Regions from separate parts of the Rhizobium sp. BT03 genome, predicted to be linked through region 2. Evidence: predicted binding sites of a transcription regulator. Region 2 holds the regulator's gene; the other holds the start of a gene.
The links. The regulator LexA, encoded in region 2, represses DNA repair genes until DNA is damaged. The targets are predictions, from matches to a motif close to TGTTCNNNNTGTGTTCNG.
Positions count from the first base shown of each region.

Region 1: the regulator LexA is predicted to act here: its motif matches at 2,238-2,255, upstream of QMO80_RS11250 (YifB family Mg chelatase-like AAA ATPase).

Region 1 is NZ_CP125640.1:2,284,199-2,288,986, reverse strand. It holds gene QMO80_RS11265 (sugar ABC transporter ATP-binding protein) at 1-131, shown strand, start outside; gene QMO80_RS11260 (ABC transporter permease) at 115-1,137, shown strand; gene gshB (glutathione synthase) at 1,224-2,171, shown strand; gene QMO80_RS11250 (YifB family Mg chelatase-like AAA ATPase) at 2,345-3,877, shown strand; gene QMO80_RS11245 (hypothetical protein) at 4,095-4,556, opposite strand; one part of gene QMO80_RS11240 (IS5 family transposase) at 4,718-4,788, opposite strand, start outside.
Region 2 is NZ_CP125640.1:635,436-640,223, forward strand. It holds gene kdsA (3-deoxy-8-phosphooctulonate synthase) at 1-844, opposite strand, end outside; gene QMO80_RS03080 (VOC family protein) at 844-1,737, opposite strand; gene lexA (transcriptional repressor LexA) at 1,934-2,653, shown strand; gene QMO80_RS03090 (ComEC/Rec2 family competence protein) at 2,634-4,788, opposite strand, start outside.

The DNA of each region.
Region 1 (4,788 bases), 1.6 Mb from region 2:
TGGGCATTTGCCATCGCATCATCGTTTTCTCCGACGGCAAGATATCGGGCGAAATCGCCCGCGAACAATTTGACGAGAGCAGGATCCTGTCGCTCGCTTACAAGGAGTACAGCCGTGTCCGCCAGCATTGAAAAACAGACCGAGGCAAAAGAAGCGCGCTTCTGGGACAAGCTCATCCGGATCTCGATGAAGGAGGCGGGCGTCGCCATCGCCCTCGTCCTGATCCTGGCGTTTTTCTCGGCGACGGCGCCCTATTTCGCCACGCCGGAGAATTTCCTGAAGATCTTCGTGCAGATCGCCATCAACACCGTGCTGGCCGCGGGCATGACCTTCGTCATCCTGGTCGGCGGCATCGATCTCTCCGTCGGATCCCTGCTTGCCCTTTGCACGGTGATCGGCGCCACGATCATGATCAATCCGGCGTTTTCACCCTGGCAGGCGATCGTTCTCGCCTGCCTGGCCTCGATGGGCACCGGTGCTCTGCTTGGCGCCGTCAATGGCTGGATCTGCGAGAAGTGGAAGCTTCCCTCCTTCATCGTCACCCTCGGCATGCTGAACGTCGCCAGCGGCCTGGCCCGCGTCGTCAGCGACAATTCGACGATCACCGGTCTGCCGCAGCCCTTCGTCGATTTCGGCAACCTGATCTTCTGGGGCATTTTTCCGTCGATCTTCCTCATTGCGATCGTCGTCGTGCTCATCGGCTGGTTCGTGCTGCGCTACACCGTCTTCGGCCGCTTCGTCTTCGCCATCGGCACCAATGAAGAGGCCGTCCGCCTGTCGGGGCACCAGCCGAAACGATACAAGATCGCCGTCTTCACCATCTCAGGGCTGACGGCCGGCATTGCCGCCATGGTCTATCTGCTCCGCCTCAATGTCGGCAGCCCGGTCGCCGGCATCGGCTACGAGCTGAATGCCATCGCCGCGGTCATCATCGGCGGCACCAGCCTCTCGGGCGGCAAGGGTTCGATCATCGGCACGCTGGTCGGCGCCTGCATTCTGCAGGTGCTGTCGACCGGATTGCAGCTCTTGGGCGCCGACGACAACATCAAGCCGATCGTCATCGGCGCCGTCATCGTGCTCGCCGTCATCCTCGACAGCTATCGCGGCCGGCTGATGCGGATCCTCGAAACACGGTAATCGGGTGGCGGCGGCAAGCCTTGATTGACCGTTGCGTTTGATACTCGGCCGACCTACATCTGTCCGGCATTCAGCGAGGGACGGAAATGGCCAAGATCACCAATGTAGCGGTCCAGATGGATCATGTCGCCGGCATCAATATTGCGGGCGACTCCACCTTCGCCATGAGCCTGGAAGCCCAGGCGCGCGGCTACCGGCTGTTCCATTACACGCCTGAGCGGCTGAGCTTCCGCGACGGCAAGCTCTATGCCAGCGTCGAGCCGATGCTGCTGAAGGACGTCAAGGGCGATCACTTCGAGCTCGGCGCGCCGGAGCGCGTCGATCTCTCCACCATGGATGTCGTCCTGCTGCGCCAGGATCCGCCCTTCGACATGGCCTATATCACCTCGACGCATCTGCTCGAGCGCATCCATCCGAAGACGCTGGTCGTCAACGATCCGGCCTGGGTGCGCAATTCGCCGGAGAAAATCTTCGTCACCGAATTTGCCGACCTGATGCCGAAGACGCTGATCACCAAGGATCCCGCCGAAATCCGCCGCTTCCGCGACGAGATGGGCGATATCATCCTGAAGCCGCTCTATGGCAATGGCGGCGCCGGCGTCTTCCATTCGACCCGCGACGACCGCAACCTCTCTTCGCTGCTGGAAATGTTCGGCCAGCTTTTCCGCGAGCCCTTCATCGCCCAGCAATATCTGCCCGATGTGCGCAAGGGCGACAAACGCATCATCCTGGTCGACGGCGAATTCGCCGGCGCCATCAACCGCGTGCCGGCCGAGCACGACAGCCGCTCCAACATGCATGTCGGCGGCCGCGCCGAGGCGACCGAGCTGACGGCGCGCGAAAAGGAGATCTGCGAGCGCATCGGCCCGGCGCTGCGGGAACGCGGCTTCCTGCTCGTCGGCATCGATGTGATCGGCGATTACATGACCGAGATCAACGTGACGTCGCCCACAGGCATCCGCGAGGTCAAAAAGTTCGGCGGCGCCGATATCGCAAGCCTGCTTTGGGATGCGATCGAGCGCAAGCGCGGCTGATCTCGCCTCCTGACCCCAAGCACCTGCTGACCGGGTACAACCCCGGTCACAGTGTATATCCGACTACGTTCCTTTATTGTTCTTGTTTTATTCATGCTTCCATGCCAGATTGCAACCGCTGGCCCTGACGGGTTGCAGGCGCTATAAGAGTTGGCGGGCTGGGGGATGGGTTTATGGTCGCGCGTGTCAGTACGGTGGCATTTCAGGGCATCGAAGGTGTGCCAGTCGAGGTCCAGGTCATGGTCGCGCCCGGCAAGATCGGCATGCAGATCGTCGGCCTGCCCGACAAGGCGGTGGCCGAAAGCCGCGAGCGGGTGCAGGCCGCCCTTCACGCCTCCGGCCTGTCGCTGCCGGGCAAGCGGGTGACCGTCAATCTGGCGCCAGCCGATTTGCCGAAAGAAGGCTCGCATTTCGACCTGCCGATCGCGCTTGCCCTGATGGCCGCGCTGGGCGCCATCCCCGCCGATGCGCTGTCGGATTATGTCGTCGTCGGCGAACTTAACCTCGACGGCACGATCGCCGCCATTTCAGGCGCGCTGCCGGCGGCGATCGGCGCCAATGCGCTCGGCAAGGGGCTGATCTGCCCGGCCGAAAGCGGCGCCGAGGCCGCCTGGGCCGGCGCCGAGGTCAATATTCTCGCCCCGCGCAGCCTGATTGCCCTTGCCAATCATTTCCGCGGCACGCAGGTGCTCACCCGGCCTGAGGCATCGATCCGCGCCAATGCCGCCAACCTGCCGGATCTCGCCGAGATCAAGGGCCAGGAAAGCGCCAAGCGGGCGCTCGAAGTCGCGGCCGCCGGCGGCCATAATCTGCTGATGGTCGGCCCGCCCGGCTCCGGCAAGTCGATGCTCGCGTCGCGGCTGCCGTCGATCCTGCCGCCGCTCTCGGCCGCCGAGCTGCTGGAGGTTTCGATGGTCCATTCGATCGCCGGCCAGCTCACCGGCGGCAAGCTGTCGGACCGCCGGCCCTTCCGCACCCCGCATCATTCCGCCACCATGGCCGCACTTGTCGGCGGCGGCATCCGCGCCCGTCCCGGCGAAGCTTCGCTTGCCCATCACGGCGTGCTCTTCCTCGACGAGTTTCCGGAATTCACGCCGCAGGCGCTCGATGCGCTTCGCCAGCCGCTCGAAGGCGGCGAATGCGTTATTGCGCGGGCCAATCACCGTGTCTCCTATCCGGCCAAATTCCAGCTGATCGCGGCGATGAATCCCTGCCGCTGCGGCATGGCCGGCGAGCCCGGCCACACCTGCGCCCGCGGCCCGCGCTGCATGAGCGATTACCAGGCCCGCATCTCCGGCCCGCTGATGGACCGCATCGATATCCGCATCGACGTGCCGGCCGTCTCCGCCGCCGATCTGATCCGCCCGATGGCCGCGGAAACCAGCGCCGACGTCGCCCGCCGCGTCGCCCGCGCCCGCGAACTCCAGCAGCAGCGCTTCGAGGCCGCCGACGCCAAGGGCATCGGCACCAATGCCCGCTGCTCCACCGCGATGATCGAAAAACTCGCCGAACCCGACGCCGGCGGCCTGCAGCTCCTGCGCGACGCCGCCGAAAAAATGAAATTCTCCGCCCGCGGCTACCACCGCGTCCTCAAGGTCGCCCGCACGCTGGCCGATCTCGACGATAAGACGACCGTCGGCCGTTTGCATCTCGCCGAAGCGATTTCCTACAGGATTGCCGGGGAGAGGTTGACGGCGGCGGCATAGCGAGATGAGGACCGCGGGCGCGCTGACGTCCTGCTCTTCTCGTTGGTCAGGTAGGCACGGCGGTGCTCGGCGATAAGGCCTATGACAGCAATGCCCTGCTCGCGCCACATCTGGAACAAGCCATGCTTTCAATCAACGACAAATTTGGGTCTAGACCGAATTCGATGGGACGAACGTCTGCAACTAGCTCTGCGTAATGCAGGGCGGGTCACCTTCGTCAGCGGGGACCGACGTCTAATTCGGGGAATTTGTGATAGATGCAGTCATTGATCCTGAACCACCCTATACCATGGTCCATGTCGGCCTGCGAAAGTTCCCACTCGAATGTGTCATGGCCCTCGTACCCGTAGATTAGTGCCATGGTAGTCAACTCAGTGAACGGCCCGGGAGGAAATGGGATGCCGTACACTATCGCCTCCTTTGCAGCGAACTTTCCTTTGACGACCTTCTTGATCTCCAACTCTGCTCTTACCAGCTGCCCTGGGAAATCTTTGTCGGTCGGTATCAAACCAGAAGGGCTGATGGAGAGTGATCTGACCCTCGCCTCCACGACGATCTCTGCCTTCGCAAGCAGTACTTTCTGGCTAGGACACGGCGCCATTGCCGCGGTCTGCCGCAGACCAATAGCCGATAGAACCAAAACCGCTGTACATAATAATCGCGCCTGCGCGTTCAACATTCTTTCCTTCCCACACCAGTGCAATTAGCTTTCATCGAGCCGAAAAGGATGAACGCAAATCCCCGCTTAACTGTATAGACCGTGACTTTGCCCCCAAGTTTTACCCAATTTTAAGTTCACCCCAGCGGATCACATCAGCAAGAGCTAGGAGCTGTGGACACTTATCTGAGCCATAGGATTGTGGCGGCCAGAGCGATCATGGCTTTGTAGTTTCGAACGGTTTTCTCATATC
Region 2 (4,788 bases):
AGCCCTTGGCGACGGCGTCGAAGGCCAGCAGCTTTTCCAGAAGCCGCGGCATGTCCTTGAGATAGACCATGTTCGGGCCGTCGGACGGTGCGTTGTCGGGGTCCTGGTGGGTTTCGACGAAAACGCCGGCAATACCGGTCGCCACCGCTGCGCGCGCCAGCGTTTCCACGAATTCCCGCTGACCGCCGGAGGAATCGCCCTGCCCGCCCGGCTGCGCCACGGAATGGGTCGCATCGAAGACGACGGGCGCGCCCATCGATGCCATGATCGGCAGTGAGCGCATGTCGGAAACCAAAGTATTGTAGCCGAAGGAGGCGCCGCGTTCGCAGAGCAGCACGTTCGGGTTGCCGCTGGCGTTGAGCTTCTTCAGCACGTTCTTCATGTCCCAAGGAGCAAGAAACTGGCCTTTCTTGACATTGACGGCGCGGCCGGTCTCGGCGGCGGCGATCAGAAGGTCGGTCTGGCGGCAGAGGAAGGCCGGGATCTGCAGGACATCGACCACCTTTGCCACTTCGGCGCATTGCTCGGCCGTGTGAACGTCGGTCAGGACGGGAAAGCCGAACTCCTTCTTCAGGTCGGCGAAGACTTCCATGCCCTTTTCAAGCCCGATGCCGCGCTCGGCCGAGAGCGAGGTGCGGTTCGCCTTGTCGAAGGAACTCTTGTAGACGAGGCCGATTCCGAGCTTGGCACAGAGCTCTTTCAGCGTGCCGGCAACCATGAAGGCATGGTCGCGGCTCTCCATCTGGCAAGGGCCGGCAATCAGCGACAGGCGGCCGCTATTGGAAAAGGTGACCTGGCCTGCGCCCTCGCCGATCCTGACTTCCGAATTCGTATCAGTGCTCATCATCTTTCCTCGAAGGCGAAAAGCGTGCCTTGCCCGGGCGCCGGCTTCACCAAAATGCGGTTGTTCTTGCGCGTGTATGTCACTCCGTTAGCAGCCAAATGCGCTTCTGTCACGGCAAGATCGGCAACAGTGAAGAGGATCGCCCGGCCGCGCAGACCGCGATCGGCGGATGAGACGGCGGCCTCGAAATAGGCCTCCAGTCCTTCCGATGTCATCAGGCTGATTTTCGCATTCGGCGCCGCGATATTGACCCCGAAACCGGTTTTCTCGACGGCCGATTGCGCCATGGCAAGGCTGACGAAGCCGGCGAAGGCGGCGGCATCGGGCGCGCTGAGCGCGATCTCGGCAATGCCGGTCACGCCATTGGCGTGTGTCTCCAGCGCGCCGCGGTCGGCCGGCAATGGATTGATGCGCTGGCAGGTGAAGAGAAAGAAATCGGGTGCCCGCAGATCGCCCGCAAAGGCCAGTTTGAAGCTGCCGACGCTTTCAGAACCATCCGGCATTTTCATCGGCCGGCTGAACTCCAGCATCTCGCCGGCGCTCGATCCGCCTGAAATGAAGCTTTGATGGTCGATGCCGGCATCTTCAGTGCCGAAAACCACCGCCGAAAGCCCCTCATCGCCGCAGCGGAAGCGGAAAGCGCGGTTGCGGGCGGTGAAGACATTGCCTTGCCGCGCCGATGCCTCGCTCTCCTCGACGCTCGCGATACCGAGCGGCTCCAGATAGGTCTTGTCGGCAAAGAAGACGCAGGCATTCTCCGTTCCGAAGGGATGGCGGGCGTCGGCGGCAACGGTGAAGCCGAGCTTGCCGAGCCTTTCGCGCGCCAGATCGATATTGACGACCGGCAGCACGACATGATCGAGCGGGTGCGGTTTGGCGGCATGCGTGTTCATGATATCCCCTTCTGCAATCGCGAAGAGATGTGCGACGGCGCTATCCTCAATGCAAGACATGGCGCCAATCCGGCGAATGAAAATAAAAATCTCAACGAGTTGGCGGCAAGTTTTACGGAAATTTAGCCACTTGCGGAACACATATGGAACATATAGTGTCTGTTCTGGATTTGTTTCAATCAGGGGTCACACGCCGATGCTCACGCGCAAACAACAGGAGCTTCTCCTTTTCATTCATGAGCGCATGAAGGAATCCGGCGTTCCACCGTCTTTCGACGAGATGAAGGATGCCCTGGATCTGGCCTCGAAATCCGGCATTCATCGCCTGATCACGGCGCTTGAGGAACGCGGCTTCATTCGCCGCCTACCGAACCGCGCCCGGGCGCTCGAGGTCATCAAGCTTCCCGAAGCTTACAGCCCCAGCATCCAGCCCCGGCGCGGCTTTTCGCCGAGCGTCATCGAGGGCAGCCTCGGCAAGCCCCAGCCGGTCGCCGCCCCCGCACCGGTCAAACCCGCCGCCGACAACGGCAACTCGGTCTCGGTGCCGGTCATGGGCCGAATCGCTGCGGGCGTTCCGATCTCGGCGATCCAGAACAACACCCACGACATCGTCGTTCCCTCAGACATGCTCGGCTCCGGTGAACATTACGCGCTGGAGGTCAAGGGCGATTCGATGATCGACGCCGGCATCTTCGACGGCGACACGGTGATCATCCGCAACGGCAGCACAGCAAGTCCCGGCGATATCGTCGTTGCCCTCGTCGACGACGAGGAAGCGACGCTGAAACGCTTCCGCCGCAAGGGCGCCTCGATCGCGCTTGAAGCGGCCAACCCGGCTTACGAGACCCGGATCTTCGGACCGGACCGCGTCAAGGTGCAGGGCAAGCTCGTCGGCCTCATTCGCCGCTATCATTGACGCTGGACGGGCCGGTTTCGGCAAAACTGTTGCTGCGCCAGTCATAGGCACGATGGCGCATCCACGGCCGCGACAGGCTCTCGAATGCGGTTGCGACCTCCAGGCCGGCGTCCGCGAAGCGCAATTCGACGGAACCGGACCTGCGCAGCGTCTCACCGGTGAAGAGCGTCGCGCCTGAGCGGCAGCCGTTGAACCGCAGGCGAACAGACGTCACGACAATATCCGCCGCGTCGCAGGCCGAACCGAGATAGGCGGCATTGTCGATGACCGTTATGACGCGGCCATTGCCAAGCCTCGATGTACACCAGGCCTTCTTGACGCAGGAAAAGCGGTTTGCTTCACCGCCCGCGGCGGCCGCCCGCATCGCCGTCCTCGCTTCGTTTTGCTGATCGCGGGAAAGCCTGACGCGGCGGTCTTCTCCCTCCGGAGGAATAGCGGGGCCGTCCAGCATTTTCGGCGGGTGATGCGTCGGCAGGACCAGCGCTCTCTGCCATTGGTCGAAGATGAAATCCGGCGGGTTTTCACGGTTGGAAGCCATTGCCGCCACTGCAACCAGCGCGACCAGGCTGCCATCCTCGGAAATCACCAGATCCGGCGGTCGAGGGGCCGGGAGAACCAGCAGGATGAGCGTCGAGACGGCGAGGATCGATGTGCCGGCATGGCGCAGCCGGGTGCGCAGCAGCGTCAGCAACAGGAAGCCTGCCACGGCGACGGCGAAATACCAGGCGGGCAGACGGCCGACGCCGATATCACCGCCCCAGCCGGACACCGTCTTGGCGACAGCGATCACCAGGTCGAGACCGAAGCCGACCACCTCCCAGAGCGGAGCGTCCAGACCGAACGGCATCAGCAACATCGCCAGCAGCCCGGCCGGCATGACGATGAAGGAGATGATCGGCATCGTCGCGAGGTTTGCCGGCAGGCCGTAAGCGGTCAGCCGATGAAAATGCTCGATCGAAAACAGCGCCGTGGAAAAACCGCCGATCAGCGAGGTCAGCAGGACGCCGCCGAAGAAACCGGCGACGGCCACGACCGGGCGGAAGATCGGCAGCTTGAGCAAGGCGTTTTCGCGGACGCGCCGATCCTTCCACAGCTGATAGCCCGATACCAGTGCCAATGTCGCGGCAAAGGACATCTGGAAGCTCGGGCCCAAGACTTCGGAGGGTGAAATGGCGATGATAACAAGCGCCGAGAGAACGACATTGCGCAGGCTGATCGACGGCCGATCGAAGAAGACGGCGATCAGCATGATGGCCATCATGATGAAGGCGCGTTCGGCCGAGACCCCGAAGCCGGAGATCAGAAAGTAGGCGGTGACGGCGATGAGCGCGCCAGCGGCTGCGATCTTCTTCGTCGGATAGGCCTGAGCGACAACAGGAAAGAGGCTGAGCAGCATGCGAAAGCCGACGAAGAAAATGCCGGCCGACAGCGCCATGTTGAGACCCGAGATCGCGACGATATGGGCAAGGCCCGACTGGCGCAGCGCCTCCGTCGTCGCATTCGAGATGGCGCGCCGCTCGTCGGTCACCAGCGCGGCGGCAAAGGCGCCGGTGTCGCCGGGCAGGATCGACCGTATGCGGTCGCCGATGCTGCTGCGCAGCCGGTAGAGCCATTCGAGCAGAGCGTCCGACGTCGATCTTGCCGCTTGCGGACCCGCCTCCAAATCCTTCTCCGGAGCGCCGTAGAAGAGGCCGTTGGCGCCGATGCCGTCGAAATAGGCGCTGAAGGAGAAGTCGTTGAGTTCGGGAAGTGCGGGGCCTGACGGCGGCGTCAGCCGTGCCCTGCCGGTGACGATGTCGCCGATCTCGAAAGGCGTGTCGGCGCCGCGGACAATCGCGGTTATGCGCCCCGGCGGCCGCTTCAACTCCGGCGCTTCAGTGCCGGTGAGCGCAAGAATGTAGCGCCAGCGCCCGCGGCCGTCGCCTTCGCGCCGTTCGACACGGCCGGTCACGGTCGTCGTCACCGAGGAATCGAGGATCACGGTCGAAGCCCGCCAGCTCTCGAACTGTGCGCAGAGCATGCCGCAAACCACCAGTGCAAGCGCCAGCAGCGTTGCCCGCAACGCCGTCCGGCTGCGGCCGGTCATGAGAACCGCGATCGTCAATACGGACAGCGAGAGCAGCGATGCAATGAGC